2 regions of the Variovorax sp. GW823-FHT04B03 genome follow, and region 2 is predicted to be linked to the other one. Evidence: riboswitches for the same ligand, from Rfam matches in the RefSeq annotation. Region 2 holds a riboswitch; the other holds the start of a gene.
What was found. Region 2 has a riboswitch for glycine ahead of AC1RAD_RS02640 (D-amino acid dehydrogenase). Riboswitches for the same ligand answer to the same signal wherever they lie in the genome.
Positions count from the first base shown of each region.

Region 1 (8,176 bases), on a different contig from region 2:
ATCGCATGAATGAGCTGCCCGCGCCGGTGCGCATGCGGCGGAATGAAGGCGTCGCCCGCCGGATCGGTGGCCAGCACGGCGACCGCGCGCGGGGTCGATTCGCCCTCGTCGGGGCGCAGATTCAGTTTGTCCATTTCACGACGATGTTTGCACATTCGTAGCGAGAACATCTTTCCGTGTCTTCCTACGATGGCTTTTCCTCCCTTTTTCTCAAACCGGACATCGAAGAAAGAAGCCATCGCATGAACACGCGCCGACTCGGGCTGCTCACCGGCACCCACGCCGTCAACGACCTCTACCAGGGCCTCGTGCCCGCGCTGCTGCCCTTCATGGTGCTGGAGCGCGGCTACAGCTACACGGCCGTGAGCGGCCTGATGCTGGCGGCCACCGGGCTGTCGAGCGTGGTGCAGCCGCTGTTCGGCCTGTACGCCGACCGCCACCCGCGCGCCTGGCTGGTGCCCGTGGGCTTCCTGGTGGCGGCGCTGGGCGTGGTGCTGGCGGGCCTGAGCCAGAGCTACCTGCTGACCTGGATCGCGGTCGCGCTGTGCGGGCTGGGCATCGCGGCCTACCACCCGCCCGCCACCGTGGCCGCGCGCGCGGCCGGCGGCGCCTCGCAGAAGGCGATGAGCGTGTTCTCGGTGGGCGGCACCATCGGCGCCTCGTTCGCGCCCGTGCTGGCGGCCACGGTCGTCGGCGGCGGCAGCCTGTCGCGCAGCTACCTGCTGGGCATTCCCGCGCTGGCGATGGGCGTGGTGTGGGTCGCGGCGAACGCACGACGCAGCGCGGCCGCCCAGCACGCGGCAACGGCAGCGCGCGCAGCGCAGGCCCGCGCCCAGGTGCTCAAACCGCACAACGACTGGCGCGCCTTCAGCCTGCTGGTGGCGACCATCGTGGGCTGGTCGATCCCGTATGTCACCGTGCTGTCGATGCTCTCGCTGCGCATCACGCGCGACCTGCACGGCAGCACCTTCCAGGGCGCCGCGGCGCTCACCGCCTTCACCGCCGCAGGGGCCGTGGGCACGCTGGCCGGCGGCTGGCTCGGCGACCGTATCGGGCGCATGGGCACGATCCGCTGCGGCTACCTGCTCGCGCTGCCGGCGATGGCAGGCCTCGTGCTCGCCTCGACGCCTGCCGCGGCGCTGGCCTGCACCGCATGGCTCGGCATGAGCATGTTCCTGCCCTTCGCCGCGCAGGTGACGCTCGCGCAGGACTACCTGCCGCGCAACCCGGCCACCGCCAGCGGCATCACGCTCGGTCTCGCGCTCTCGGTCGGCGGACTGGTGTCGCCCCTGTTCGGCCTGCTGTCGGATGCGCGCGGACTCGGCGTCACGCTCACGGTGGTGTTGTGCGTGCTGTGCGTCGCAACCGTGCTGGCCTTGCGGCTTCGCAATCGGACGGTGCAGGTGATGGCGGGCGAGGCTGCGGCGGCCTGAGCCCTGCCCCGCGCTCCCGGTGTCCTATGGACGCGCCCTGAACCACGGACCACCGAAATCCGTGGGCGATTCAACGCCGCACGCCTCCTCTTTCACTGCCAGAATCGACGCAAGCTTCGACGTCGAGCCTGACAGACAAGAAGAAGGAAAGAGAAGGACGCCATGCACCGAATCGTCGCCCAGGGCAGCAGCCTTGTCGCTGCCGGCTTGCTGGCCACCGCCGGTATCGCGGCCACGCCGGCCGCCGCGCCCGTTGCAGCCGTTGCACCAGCAGCCGCCCCCGCCAACCCCATCAATCCCGTCACCCACCTCGCCGAAGTAGAAACCGCCGTGCGCGCCTGGGCCGCCGCCTGGTCCGCGCGCGACGTCGAGCGCTACCTCGCCGCCTACGCGAGCGACTTCACCCCCGCGCGCGGCCAGACCCGCGAGCGCTGGGAGGCCGACCGGCGCGCCCGCATCACGGGCAAGTCGCGCATCAGCGTGGGCATCGAGGGGCTGGTGATCAGCGTTCAGGGCACCTCGGCCAGCGCGCAGTTCCGGCAGATTTACAGCGCCGACGCACTCACCGAGACCGACCGCAAGACGCTCGAGCTGCAGCGCGTGGGCACGCGCTGGCTGATCCGCAAGGAGAGCGCGGGCAACTGACGCGCGCCGCCTTGTCCCTGTAAGGCAAATGGTTCACGAAGATGTCACCACTTGCAACGATGCTGCAGCCTTCGACCTCCGAAAGCTGTGGCCGCCATGTTCCCCACCAAGACCGAGAAGGCACGCGACGAACTCCAGGCCGGGCAGCGCACGCTCAGCCAGCGTGAGCGCGCCCTGCTGCTCATGGCCGACGGCCGGCGCTCGCTGACCGACTTCAGCCCGCTGTTCCCCAGCCGCGTCGAGGCCGAGCAGGCGATCCAGGGGCTGATGCAGCGCGGCTACCTGCAGGTCGCACGACCGGTCGCGCCACCGCCCGCACCGGCCCCCACGCCCGTCCCCGCCGCCGAGCCGATCCAGGTCGCCACCTCGGCCGACAGCTTCGACGGCAAGCGCTCGCTGGCCACCACGCGCATGTTCCTGTTCGACATCTGCGAGCGCATGTTCGTGCGCCGCGACCCGCGCTTCGCCAACCAGATGCGCGACGCCTTGCGCGAGGCCCGCGACCGCGAGGCCATGCTGACCATCGCCGCGCTGATGCTCTCCGAGATCGAGAAAGCCGCCGGCCCCGAGCGCGCCGACTCGCTGCGCGAGCGCATCGACAAGCTGCTGCCGCCGGCCGAAACCGTGCACTGAGCCGCCAGCCCCGGCCCCGCGATCCACTACACTCGCCGGGTCAGGAGAGAGCCCCGCGCGACGGGGCCGCCGAAGGCGCAGGGGTTCCCCGAACGCTCAGGCAAAAGGACTGACAAGACGCCGGCAACCACCGGCGTTTCCTTGCTGGAGAGAGGCCGTGGCATTGCACGCGGCCCACCGAAGGAGCAAACCCCGATCGTGGGGCGAATCTCTCAGGTAAAGCGGACAGCAGGGGTGGCCCGTGGCGTTGCAGCCATGGATTTCGACTGCCCCTTTGGAGTGCCCCGTGGCCGCTTCCTCCGCTTCCGACGCCCAACTTCTCAAGACCCCGCTGTACGACCTCCACGTGGAGCTCGGCGCCCGAATGGTGCCCTTCGCCGGCTATTCCATGCCCGTGCAGTACCCGGCCGGCCTGATGGCCGAGCACAAGCACACGCGCGATGCGGCCGGCCTGTTCGACATCTCGCACATGGGCCAGCTGCGCCTCGTCGGCCCCGATGCCGCCGCCGCCTTCGAAACCCTGATGCCCGTCGACGTGATCGACCTGCCCGCCGGCAAGCAGCGCTACGGCCTGCTGCTGAACGACGAGGGCGGCATCCTCGACGACCTGATGTTCTTCAACGAAGGCAACGGTTCGATCTTCGTGATCGTGAACGGCGCCTGCAAGGTGGCCGACATCGCCCACATCCAGGCCAGGATCGGCGCGCGCTGCCAGGTGCAGCCACTGCCCGACCACGCCCTGCTCGCACTGCAAGGCCCTCAGGCCGCGGCCACGCTGGCGCGGCTGTCGCCCGGCATCGAGCGCTTCGTGTTCATGACCGGCGGCGCGGTGCAGATCGGCGGCATCGCCGCCTTCGTCACCCGCAGCGGCTACACCGGTGAAGACGGCTTCGAAATCTCGGTGGCTGGCAAGGACGCCGACGCCCTCGCCCGCCTGCTGCTGGCCCAGCCCGAAGTGAAGCCCGTCGGCCTGGGCGCGCGCAACTCGCTGCGGCTCGAAGCCGGCCTGTGCCTGTACGGCAACGACATCGACACCACCACCACCCCGGTCGAAGCCTCGCTCAACTGGGCGATCCAGAAGGTGCGCCGCGCCGGCGGTGCGCGCGAAGGCGGCTTCCCGGGCGCGGCCAAGGTGCTGGCCCAGCTGACCGCCGTCGCCTCGGGCGCGGCCGGGCACACCGACCACAAGACGCTCACGCGCAAGCGCGTCGGCCTCGTGGCGCTCGAACGCATTCCGGTGCGCGACGGCACGCTGCTGCAGTCGCTCGAAGGCCACGACATCGGCACCGTCACCAGCGGCCTGCTCGGCCCCACGGCCGACCGCTGCGTGGCCATGGGCTACGTGGCCGCCGCCTTCGCCGAGCCCGGCACGCGCGTGCAGGCCATCGTGCGCGGCAAGCCGGTGCCGATGGAGGTGTCGACGATGCCTTTCGTGCCGACGCGCTACTACCGCGGCTGACCGACACTGAACACCGCAGACCCGGCTAGGCTCTGCATCCCGATTCCACTTTTTCCACGAGGAGTTTTTTCATGAGCATCAAATACACCAAGGACCACGAATGGGTGGCGGCCGAAGGCGGCGCCGCCACCGTCGGCATCACCGTGCATGCGCAGGACGCGCTGGGCGACGTGGTGTTCGTCGACCTGCCTGAAGTGGGCAAGACCTTCGCGCAAGGCGAGGTCGCCGGTGTGGTCGAGTCGGTGAAGGCCGCCGCCGATGTGTTCATGCCCGTGTCGGGCGAGATCACCGAAGTGAACGAAGCGCTGCGCGCCGACCCGTCGCTGGCCAACAGCGACCCGCTGGCCGCCGGCTGGTTCTTCAAGGTCAAGCTGAGCGAACCCGCGCAGCTCGACGCCCTGCTCGACGCCGCCAGCTACGACAAGTTCGCCGCCGAATCCTGATCCGCTGAACAGCAGCTTCCTCGCACCTTCGTTCCTTCTCCCCGAGCCTTCACCGCCATGCCGATTCCCGCCCTTCCCTCTTTGCAAGAACTAGAGAACGCCGAAGAATTCCTCGCCCGCCACATCGGCATCGATGCAGCGGACGAGGCGCGCATGCTGCCGGTGATCGGCTCGGAAACGCGCGCGGAGCTCATCGACGGCATCGTGCCGGCGGCCATCCGCCGCGCCCGGCCGATGCGCCTGCCCGCGCCGGTCACCGAGGCCGACGCGCTGGCCGAGCTGAAGACGCTGGCGTCGAAGAACAAGGTGTTCAGGAGCTTCATCGGCCAGGGCTACTACGGCACGCACACGCCGGGCGTGATCCTGCGCAACATCCTGGAGAACCCCGCCTGGTACACCGCCTACACGCCCTACCAGGCCGAGATCTCGCAGGGCCGCATGGAAGCCCTGCTCAACTTCCAGACGATGGTGTGCGACCTCACGGGCATGGCCATCGCCAACGCCTCGATGCTCGACGAGGCCACGGCCGCCGCCGAAGCCATGACGCTCGCCAAGCGCAGCGTGAAGAGCAAGAGCAACGTGTTCCTCGTGTCGGGTGACTGCCACCCGCAGACCATCGAAGTCATCAAGACGCGCGCCGCGCCGCTGGGCATCGAGGTGAAGGTGAGCACCGTGTCGGAAACGCTGCCGCACCTGATGGTGAGCGGCGAGTTCTTCGGCGTGCTCGCGCAGTACCCCGCCACCACCGGCCACGTGCACGACCTGCGCCCGCTCGCGGGCCACGCGCACCAGTGCGACGCCGCCTTCATCGTCGCGGCCGACCTGCTGGCGCTCACATTGCTGGTCGCCCCCGGCGAGTTCGACGCCGACATCGTCTGCGGCACCACGCAGCGCTTCGGCATGCCGCTGTGCAACGGCGGCCCGCATGCTGCCTACCTGGCCTGCCGCGATTCGTTCAAGCGCTCGCTGCCCGGCCGCCTCGTCGGCGTCAGCGTCGACACGCACGGCCAGCCCGCCTACCGCCTCGCGCTGCAGACGCGCGAGCAGCACATCCGCCGCGAGAAGGCCACCTCGAACATCTGCACCGCGCAGGTGCTGCCGGCCGTGGTCGCCAGCATGTACGCCGTGTACCACGGCCCCGACGGCCTCACGCGCATCGCGCAGCGCGTGGCCGTGCTCACCGCCATCCTCGCCAAGGGCCTGTCGCAGATGGGCCGCGAGCCGGTGAACACCACCGCCTTCGATTCGCTCACGATCCGCACCGGCGACGACACCGCCGCGATCATCGAGCGCGCGCAGGCCGGCGGCGTCAACCTGCGCCAGCGCCTGCAGCAGCACCTGGGCATCTCGCTCGACGAAACCACGACGCGCGCCGACATCGAAACCCTGTGGGCGCTGTTCGTGCCCGCCGGCACCGCGATGCCGCGCTTCGACGAGCTGGCCGCCAACACCACGCCGCTGATTCCCGAGGACCTGCGCCGCACCAGCGCCTTCCTCACGCACCCGGTGTTCAACACCCACAAGAGCGAAACGGCGATGCTGCGCTACATCCGCAGCCTGTCGGACAAGGACCTGGCGCTCGACCGCAGCATGATCCCGCTGGGCAGCTGCACCATGAAGCTCAACGCGACCAGCGAGATGATCCCCATCACCTGGCCCGAGTTCGCCAACATCCACCCCTTCGCGCCCGCCGACCAGCTGCAGGGCTACGCCCAGCTCGACGCGCAGCTGCGCGCCTGGCTGTGCGAAGCGACCGGCTACGCGGGCATCAGCCTGCAGCCCAACGCGGGCTCGCAGGGCGAGTACGCGGGCCTGCTGGCCATCAAGTCCTTCCATGAAGCCAAGGGCCAGGGCCATCGCAACATCTGCCTGATTCCCTCGTCGGCCCACGGCACCAACCCGGCCAGCGCCCAGATGGTGGGCCTGCAGGTGGTGGTGACGGCCTGCGACGCGCAGGGCAACGTCGACATGGACGACCTGAAGCGCGCCTGCGAAAAGCACAGCGCCCACCTGGCCGCCGTGATGATCACCTACCCCAGTACGCACGGCGTGTTCGAAACCCGCGTGAAGGAACTGTGCGAGCTCGTGCATGAACACGGCGGCCGCGTGTACGTCGACGGCGCCAACATGAACGCGCTGGTCGGCGTGGCGGCACCGGGCGAGTTCGGCGGCGACGTGAGCCACCTGAACCTGCACAAGACCTTCTGCATCCCGCACGGCGGCGGCGGCCCGGGCGTCGGTCCGGTCTGCGTGGTCGAGGACCTCGTGCCCTACCTGCCGGGCCACGCCACGGCCGGCGTGCCTTCGAATGGCGTGGGCGCCGTGTCGGCCGCGCCGCTGGGCAATGCGGCCGTTCTGCCGATCAGCTGGATGTACTGCCGCATGATGGGCGCCAAGGGCCTGCAGGCCGCGACCGAAACGGCCATCCTCAGCGCCAACTACATCAGCGCCCGCCTGAAGGACCACTACCCCACGCTGTACGCGAGCCCCAACGGCCACGTCGCGCACGAGTGCATCCTGGACCTGCGCCCACTCAAGGACACCAGCGGCGTCACCGCCGAGGACGTGGCCAAGCGCCTCATCGACTACGGCTTCCACGCGCCCACGCTGAGCTTCCCCGTGCCCGGCACGCTGATGGTGGAGCCCACCGAAAGCGAACCGCTGGCCGAGCTCGACCGCTTCGTCGACGCGATGATCACCATCCGCGGCGAGATCCGCCGCGTGGAAGAAGGCGTCTGGTCGAAGGACGACAACCCGCTCAAGCACGCGCCGCACACCGCCGCCAGTCTGCTGGGCACGGAGTGGAGCCACCCGTACTCGCGCGAACTCGGCGCGTTCCCGCTGGCCGAACTCAAGCAGGCCAAGTACTGGCCGCCGATCGGGCGCGTCGACAACGTCTACGGCGACCGCAACCTGTTCTGCAGCTGCGTGCCGGTGGGCGAGTACCAGGAAACCGAAGAGGCCTGACGAAGGCGCGGCGGCGCAGGCCGCCCGCCGTTCAGCCTTCGCGCCGGTACATCGCCCACTTCACGGTGAGCAGGTCCGCGGCGATCTTCGCGGCGTTCACGCCCGCGTAGGTTTCGGACGGATCGAACGCGAAGGCCGCCTGGTAGCGCTTGATGTGCGCGTAGTCCCGATCGAAGGTCATCGGGCCCATGAGTTCGGTCGGGTCGGTGCCGGCGGGAAGCGCCAGGAATTTCCCGGGGTCGGTGGTGCTCTGGTAAAGATCGACGCTCATCAGGTTCATGGCTTGCCCTCGAAGTCGTAGGCGCAAATCATCTCGGCCCTTCGCGCCGCATGCAATCGGCCCGCGCCTACAGGGCGTGCAGGCGGGGCGCTGTCAGTGCACCGCGCCTCAGGGCTGCTTCTTCTTCGCGATCTCGCCGGTGGCGATCTGCGCGCGCAGCCCGCGCAGGCTGGCCTTCATCTTGCGCTCGTTCTCGGGGCCCATGCGCACCAGGATCTTCTGGCCGGCCGAGAGCGTTTCGAGCTTCGGATCGGCGTACTCGTAGCGCACCCAGGGCCGCTGCGAGGGAATGTCGCCCTTCACCTCGACCAGCTTC
Region 1 covers NZ_JBXAIT010000003.1:686,580-694,755, forward strand. The annotation lists gene AC1RAD_RS16295 (AraC family transcriptional regulator) at 1-134, opposite strand, end outside; gene AC1RAD_RS16300 (MFS transporter) at 243-1,433, shown strand; gene AC1RAD_RS16305 (L,D-transpeptidase Cds6 family protein) at 1,596-2,078, shown strand; gene AC1RAD_RS16310 (hypothetical protein) at 2,175-2,711, shown strand; glycine riboswitch at 2,743-2,833, shown strand; glycine riboswitch at 2,846-2,950, shown strand; gene gcvT (glycine cleavage system aminomethyltransferase GcvT) at 2,998-4,170, shown strand; gene gcvH (glycine cleavage system protein GcvH) at 4,242-4,613, shown strand; gene gcvP (aminomethyl-transferring glycine dehydrogenase) at 4,671-7,580, shown strand; gene AC1RAD_RS16330 (hypothetical protein) at 7,612-7,860, opposite strand; gene AC1RAD_RS16335 (DUF3014 domain-containing protein) at 7,969-8,176, opposite strand, start outside.
Region 1: it holds a riboswitch for glycine, as region 2 does, so the genes downstream of both, gcvT (glycine cleavage system aminomethyltransferase GcvT) here and AC1RAD_RS02640 (D-amino acid dehydrogenase) in region 2, are expected to answer to the same signal.

Region 2 (8,176 bases):
CGCTTGTGAACTTGTCCAGCAAGTAGCCGTTCGCGCAGCCTATGTCGAGAATCTTCCCGTGGTCGGCCAGCAAACGGACCAGCGCGGCAGCCCAACCCAGTCCGTGCTCGGCCATGAACTCATAGTCCGCATAGCCGCTGCTCGCGCCGTTCACGTAGTAGTTGTCGTCGTAGTACGCCTGCGTGCTCTCCGGCAGGTTGGCGATCACACCCAGGCCGCAATGAGTGCATCGCTTGATTTCCATGCCATCTGCCCGAATGGCGAACGGCTTGAAGCTGGTACCGGAACACGCGTTGCAGATCATTTTTTTGCTTGCCAGTAGAAAACGAAAGGCGGTCCGGCGTGGCGCCGGACACGTCCCTTGCACGCCCTCGATTTAAGTTGCGGAGATCTCTTCGCGCGCGCTGCGCAGGGTCTCTTCGAGAACCGAGTCCATGTCGGAGGGCTCAACGTGAAGCCCCAGCGCCTTCAGCCTGGACGGGTCGCCGACGAAAGCCCTGACATCGCTGTTGCCGCGTCGCGACTCATCGTGCTTCAACTCGACCGGCACGCCGGAGACAGCGATCAACCGCTGTGTGAGGTCCAGCAGACGCTGTCCGTCGCCGCTGCAGATGTTCACCACCTGCGCAGAGGCGTCGCTCGCCAGGGACAGGTCGACAAGAAGCTTCGCAGCGATCCGCACATCCATGAAGTCCCGCACGACATCGAGATCGCCGGTGGACAGCACACCGCCACGCGTGCCCATGCAAGCGATCTGGTGCGCAAAGCTTCCCAGGGCCAGAGACTTCGGCATGCCAGGCCCGATCGGATTGAACAGCCGGGCCACCACCACGGGCAACCCGCGCGAAGCCGCGACGAAGGCGTGGCTCGTCTGCGCCAACTTGCTCGCGCCGTAGGCCGTGTTGGGACGGCAGGCCGCATCCTCGCGCACGGGCTGCTGGGCGGCGGGCACCGCCCCGTATTCGGCGGCGCTGCCGGCCAGGAGCACGCGCGGCTTGCGCGGCATGGCAAGCGCGCCATCCAGCAGGTTGGCAGCGAAGACGACGTTGGCCTCGTAGAGCTCGCCATAGGAGGGGGCGGAGGAAACCCCCGCCAGATGCATGACGAACTGCGGCTCTACGGACAAGAGCAGATCGCGGACCTCGGCCGCATCGGCAGGATCGGCAAGCACGCGCCTTGCCTCGCCTGCGACAGCGGCCCGTTCGGTTCTGCTGACGGCGAAGGCTTCAAGGCCGCGCGCCTGCAGTTCTTCAAGCACCGCCCGCCCGACGAATCCGCTGGCACCGGTGACAAGCACGCGCATAGGCTACTCGGGCAGGAAAAGCTCGCGACTCTCGTCGAACATCTTCTGCGCTGTCGAGTAGTCTTCCGGTCGGCCGATGTCGAGCCAGAAGCTCTCGGGCTGTTGGTGGCAGCGCACCTTCTTGCCGGCCGCGCTCAGCTTGAGCAACAGGTCCGGCATGTCCAGGTGAACACCCTCGCTGACATGCGGCTTCACCGCGTCGCGGTTGAGCATGTAGAGGCCCATGCTGACCAGGTGCTTGCTCATGGGTTTCTCGAGGTAACCCTGGAGATTCATCTCCGCATCGACCTGGATGAGCCCGAAATCGATCTTGACCTCTCGTTCGTAGACGCAGATCGTGGCATCCGATTGCCGCTCGGCATGCGTGCGGACCAGTTGGCCGATGTCGAACGTGGTGAGCAGGTCGCCGTTGGTGACGATGAAGTTCTCGCCGACCTTGTCGATCAGTGCGCCAAGCGGACCGGCCGTCCCCAGAGGGCTGTCCTCGAGGCTGTAGTCGATCTTCAGCCCGAATCGCGAACCATCGCCGCAAAACGCGCGGATCAGGTGATGCAAATGGTTGACCGCAAGGATGACTTCGTCGACGCCGGCGCGACGCAGCTGCCGCAGCAGGAGTTCCAGCACCGGCATGTCCCCCAGGGGCATGAGGGGCTTGGGAAACGAGGCGGTGAACGGCTGAAGGCGAGTGCCCTTGCCGCCGGCCATGACGACTGCTTTCATGATGCTTGCTCCCTCAGACGGTGTAGACCGCAGGGCGGTACAGGTGGATGTTGCGGCGGATGAATTCGATGCTCTGGCGCAACCCCTCGTCCAGGTCGACTTGCGGCGACCACCCCATCAACTTCGCGGCCAGCGCGTTGTCGGAGACGAGCTTCAAGACCTCGCTCTTGTCGGGGCGCATGCGCGCAGTGTCCGCAACGATCTCCTTTTCCACGCCCATCAGCTTGAGGATGCGCTCGGCAAAGTGGCCGATCGTGTAGGTCGAGCCGGTTCCCAGGTTGATGGTCTGCCCCTCGATCCCGGGCGTCACCGAAGCAGCGACGAAACCGGCGACCGTGTCCGTCACGAAGGTCATGTCGCGCTCAGGGGTCAGCGATCCGAGCTTGATCACGTCCTGGGTCAATGCCTGCGAGATGATGGTCGGGATGAATGCCCGGGCGGACTGGCGTGGGCCGAACGTGTTGAACGGGCGCAAGGTCACGACACCGGTGTCGAACGAGCGGTAGTAGCTCTCGGCGATCTTGTCCGCCCCGATCTTCGAGGCCGAATAAGGCGACTGCCCTTGCAGCGGATGCTCTTCGTCGATCGGCACGCGCACCGCGGTGCCGTACACCTCGGAGGTGCTCGTGTGGACGACGCGACGAACCGACAGACGGCGCGCGGCCTCCACGACGTTGAGCGTTCCCTCGACGTTGGTGCGCACGTAGCTGCGCGGGGCAACGTACGAATACGGAATGGCGATCAGGGCCGCCAGATGGCAGACGACGTCGATGCCCTGCATGGCATGCATGACGAAATCGCCATCGTCGATGTTGCCCGCCACGACGCGGAACTGACCCTTCACGTCATCCGGTGCGAATTCGAGATTGCCCCAACTCGATGCGGAACCGTAGCGGACCATGGCCGTGACGTCAGCGCCGGCACGCACGAGCGCTTCGACGAGATGGCTTCCGATGAACCCGCCTGCGCCGGTTACGAGGTACTTTTGACCCGTCAGGGTTTGAGTTGATGCATGCATGACTTGTGCTACCGAAGAAATTGTTGTGTGTCAGTGTTCAGAATGAGTGCTCTTCGGCAAGCAGCCGATTGAGGTACTTGCCGTAGGCATTTTTCTGCAGTGGCAAGGCCAGCCGCGCCAGTTGCTCCTTGTCGATGAAGCCATGCCGCCACGCGATTTCCTCCGGGCAGGCGATCTTCAACCCCTGCCGGTGCTCCAGCGTGGCGATGAACTGCCCCGCCTCCAACAGGCTTTCATGCGTACCGGTATCGAGCCAGGCGTAGCCGCGCTGCATGATCTGCACGTTGAGCCGGCCAAGATCGAGGTACGCCTGATTGACGGCCGTGATCTCGAGTTCGCCTCGTGCACTCGGCTTCACCGCCTTGGCGATGTCGATGACCTGGTTGTCGTAGAAGTACAGGCCCGTCACGGCGTAGTTGCTCTTGGGCTTGAGCGGCTTTTCCTCGATGCTGCTGGCCTTGCCTTGTGCGTCGAACGCGACCACGCCATACCGCTCCGGGTCATGCACGTGGTACGCGAACACAGTGGCTCCCGCGTCCTGCGCGTCGGCGCCGCTCAGCAGATGGGCAAAGTCATGCCCATAGAAGATGTTGTCCCCCAACACCAGCGCGCTCGGCGAGTTCCCCACGAACTTGTCGCCGATGATGAACGCCTGCGCCAGGCCATCGGGACTCGGCTGCACCGCGTACTGCAGGTTGATGCCCCATTGGCTGCCGTCACCCAGCAGCTGTTGGAAGCGCGGCGTGTCCTGCGGCGTGCTGATGATGAGGATGTCGCGCATGCCGCCGAGCATCAGGGTGCTCAGCGGGTAATAGATCATGGGCTTGTCGTACACCGGCAGCAGTTGCTTGCTCATGGCGAGCGTGGCCGGGTGCAGGCGGGTGCCGGAGCCACCGGCAAGGATGATGCCTTTGCGTTGCGTCATGGGGTCTTCTAGTGTGGGAGGCCGGGAAAAATCAGTCGGTCAGAGCGTCTCGCGCAGCATGCGTGCCACGCCTTCCTGCCAAGGCGGCAGTCGCAGGCCGAAGGAGGTCTGCAGCTTGGTGGTGTCGAGCCGCGAGTTGTGCGGCCGCTTCGCGGGCGTCGGAAAGGCGCTGGTGGGCACGGCCTCCACGGCCTGCGGGCCGGCCTTGAGTTCGACGCCGGCCTGCTGCGCCATCTCGAGCACGAATCGCGCGTAACCGTGCCACGTGGTCTCGCCGCCGGCGATGGCGTGGTACAGGCCGGCCTTGGCCGGGTCTTGCAAGGTGGCGCGGATGGCGTGCGCGGTGATGTCGGCCAGCAGCTCGGCACCGGTCGGGGCGCCGAACTGGTCGTCGATGACCGTGAGCTTGTCGCGCTCCTTGGCCAGGCGCAGCATGGTCTTGGCGAAGTTGCCGCCGCGTGCGGCGTACACCCAGCTGGTGCGAAAGATCAGGTGCTTCGCGCAATGCTGCGCCACCAATTGCTCGCCTTCGAGCTTGGTCTGGCCGTACACGCTGAGCGGGCCGGTCGCGTCTTCTTCTTTCCAGGGCTTGGTGCCGCTGCCGTCGAAGACGTAGTCGGTGGAGTAATGCACCATCAGCGCGCCGATCTGCTGCGCGGCCTCGGCCACCACGCCGGGCGAGGTGGCGTTGAGCTTGCGCGCGAAGTCGGGCTCGCTCTCGGCCTTGTCGACGGCGGTGTGCGCGGCGGCATTGACGATGACGTCGGGGCGCACCGCCAGCACCGTGGCGGCCAGCTGCTCGGGGCGGCTGAAGTCGGCGTGGAAGTCGGTGCTGTCGAAGTCCAGTGCGACCACTTCGCCGAGCGGCGCGAGGCTGCGCTGCAGCTCCCAGCCGACCTGTCCACCTTTGCCGAGCAGCAGCAACTTCATGCGGAAGCCTTTGCAGGCGCAGCGTCGTATTGCTTCTCGACCCATTCGCGGTACGCGCCGCTTTGCACGTTGCGCACCCACTCGCCGTTCGCGAGGTACCACTGGACGGTCTTGCGGATGCCGGTGTCGAAGGTCTCGGCGGGCTTCCAGCCGAGTTCGCGTTCGAGCTTGCGTGCATCGATGGCGTAGCGGCGGTCGTGGCCCGGGCGGTCCGTGACGTAGGTGATCTGCTCCTTGTACGGCTTGCCGTCGGCGCGGGGGCTCAGTTCGTCGAGCAGCGCGCACACGGTGTTGACGATCTCGATGTTGGGCTTCTCGTTCCAGCCGCCGACGTTGTAGGTCTCGCCGAGCTTGCCGGCTTCGAGCACGCGGCGGATGGCGCTGCAGTGGTCCTTCACGTAGAGCCAGTCGCGCACCTGCATGCCGTCGCCGTACACGGGCAGGTTCTTGCCAGCCAGCGCGTTGACGATCATCAGCGGGATCAGCTTCTCGGGGAAGTGGAACGGGCCGTAGTTGTTCGAGCAGTTGGTGGTGACCACCGGCAGGCCGTAGGTGTGGTGCCAGGCGCGCACGAGGTGGTCGCTGGCGGCCTTGCTGGCCGAGTACGGGCTGTTGGGCTCGTACTTGTTCTCTTCGGTGAAGGCCGGGTCGGTCTTGGAGAGCGAGCCGTAGACCTCGTCGGTCGACACGTGCAGGAAGCGGAAGGCCGCCTTCTGGTCGGCCGGCAGGGCGTTCCAGTAGCCGCGCACCGATTCGAGCAGGCGGAAGGTGCCGAGCACGTTGGTCTGCACGAAGTCTTCCGGGCCATGGATCGAACGATCCACGTGCGATTCCGCGGCAAAGTTCACGACGGCGCGGGGTTTGTGCTCGGCCAGCAGGCGATCGAGCAGCGCGCTGTCGCCGATGTCGCCTTGCACGAAGACGTGGTTCGCGTTGCCCTTGAGCGACGCCAGGGTCTCGAGGTTGCCTGCGTAGGTCAGCTTGTCGAGGTTCACGACGGGCTCGTTGCCCTGCGCGATCCAGTCGAGCACGAAATTGGCGCCAATGAAGCCTGCGCCGCCGGTAACCAGGATCATGGAGTCCCCTGCATGTAGAAAAAAGTTTGCTTTACCAAAAATCAACATTCAATTATCCCATCGGTGTGAAGTGCCGATGTACAGGGCTTGGCCGGCTTGCGGGGCCCGCCTACAATCGCCAACAATTGCAGGAGAGCGGGCCTCCACGGAGGCCCTACCGAAGGCGCAAACTCCCATAAACGCTCAGGTCGGCCCGACGAAATTCCAGGCAACGCCACGGAACTTCGGCAAGGGGTCAGTACTGCACTCATCGATACAGCCGTCTGGAGAGCCGCCACGCCATGTGGCGCACCGAAGGAGCAAACCCGCTGCGGGTGCAGCAGGGTGAATCTCTCAGGTACCGAGGACAGGGGGAGCGGCAACTTGGACATCGGTCGTCCGGTTGCTTGCTATTGGTTCAATAGCACTCCACGCCCGCCGTTCAAGCGCTGCAAACTCAAAGGTACTTGCAATGCGTGTGATCGTTCTTGGCGCCGGCCTGCTCGGCGTGACTTCGGCCTACTACCTCCAGCAACTCGGCCACGAGGTGACCGTGATCGACCGGCAGGCCACCCCGGCCGCCGAAACCAGCTTCGCCAACGGCGGCCAGATCTCGGTCAGCCATGCCGAACCGTGGGCCAATCCGAGCGCGCCGCTGAAGGTGCTGCAATGGCTCGGCAAGGAAGATGCGCCGCTGCTCTTTCGCATCCGCGCCGACATGCGCCAGTGGCTCTGGGGCCTGCAGTTTTTGCGCGAATGCACCCCCGCGCGCACCCGCCACAACATCGAACAGATCGTTCGTCTCGGTACATACAGCCGGGAAATGTTGCAGCAATTGCGTCGAGACACCGGCCTGAACTATGACCAGCGCACGCAAGGCATCCTGCACTTCTACACGACGCAAAAAGAATTCGATGGCGCCCTCGCGCCCGCCGAGCAGATGCGCGCCCTGGGCTGCGAGCGGCTGGTCATCTCGGCCGACGAGGCCATCAAGATCGAACCCGCCCTCGCCCACATTCGCCCCCAACTCGCCGGCGCCACCTACACCGCCGAAGACGAATCGGGCGACGCCAACCGCTTCGCGCGTGAGCTGGTGAAGCTGGCCGAGGCGGCCGGCGTGAAGTTCCTCATGAGCCACACGGTGACCGCGCTGCGCGAAGCCGGTGGCAGCATCGACCACGTCGAGGCGACCGACAACGAAGGCCGCTTCCAACGCATCCGCGGCGATGCCTTCGTGCTCGCGATGGGTTCGCTGAGCCCGCTGTACGCCGCGCCGCTGGGCATCCGCCTGCCGATCTACCCGGCCAAGGGCTACTCGGTGACGCTGCCCGTGAAGGACGCGTCGAAGGCACACCAGGTCTCGCTCACCGACGACGAATACAAGCTGGTGTTCTCGCGCTACACATCCGAGTCGGGCGACCGCCTGCGCATCGCCGGCACGGCCGAACTCAACGGCTACGACCGCGACCTGAACCGCGTGCGTTGCGAAGCCATCGTGCGGCGCGTCGAAGAACTCTTCCCCGGCGCCGGCGACACCGAGCGCGCGCAGTTCTGGACCGGCCTGCGCCCGGCCACGCCGAGCAACGTGCCGTTGATCGGCAAGACCAAGCTGCCGAACCTGTTCCTCAACACCGGCCACGGCACGCTCGGCTGGACGCACGCCTGCGGCTCGGGCAAGTCGATCGCGCGCATCGTGAGCGGGCTCGCGCCCGAGGTCGATTTCGCGTTCGCCGGCATGCCGGCGCCCGCGCCGCGCGCCGTGCAGCCCGCACTGGGCTGACACGCCACGCGCCCTGGGTCACGCCTTGAACGTGACCCAGGGCTTGAGCCGCACGGCGCAGCGGATGAGCCCCGCGCTTTCCTGCGCCTCGATCACCGCGCCGATCGGCTTGTAGGCCTGCGGCGCCTCTTCGATGCGGCGCTCCTCGCGCAAGGTCACGCATTGCCAGCTGGCATCGGCGTCGCCGGGTGCGGGCCGCATCGCGCGCACCTCCTGCCGACGCATGCGCCGGCCGGCACCATGGCTGCACGACCACAGCCAGTCCTCATGCCCCAGCCCGGTCGCGAGGTACGAGTGATCGCCCATCGACCCGGGGATCAGCGCGAGGTCGCCCGCGTGCGCCGGCGTCGCGCCCTTGCGATGGATGTTCATGCCGTGCTCGCGCAGCACCACGTTGTGCGGCACGTCGACCACCAGCGTCGACGCCGTGGCGCCCAGCAGCTCG
Region 2 covers NZ_JBXAIT010000001.1:599,447-607,622, reverse strand. The annotation lists gene AC1RAD_RS02675 (glycosyltransferase) at 1-304, opposite strand, end outside; gene AC1RAD_RS02670 (NAD-dependent epimerase/dehydratase family protein) at 377-1,303, opposite strand; gene AC1RAD_RS02665 (sugar phosphate nucleotidyltransferase) at 1,307-2,023, opposite strand; gene AC1RAD_RS02660 (GDP-mannose 4,6-dehydratase) at 2,037-3,041, opposite strand; gene rfbA (glucose-1-phosphate thymidylyltransferase RfbA) at 3,079-3,966, opposite strand; gene rfbD (dTDP-4-dehydrorhamnose reductase) at 4,006-4,896, opposite strand; gene rfbB (dTDP-glucose 4,6-dehydratase) at 4,893-5,972, opposite strand; glycine riboswitch at 6,091-6,181, shown strand; glycine riboswitch at 6,226-6,332, shown strand; gene AC1RAD_RS02640 (D-amino acid dehydrogenase) at 6,424-7,731, shown strand; gene AC1RAD_RS02635 (RtcB family protein) at 7,750-8,176, opposite strand, start outside.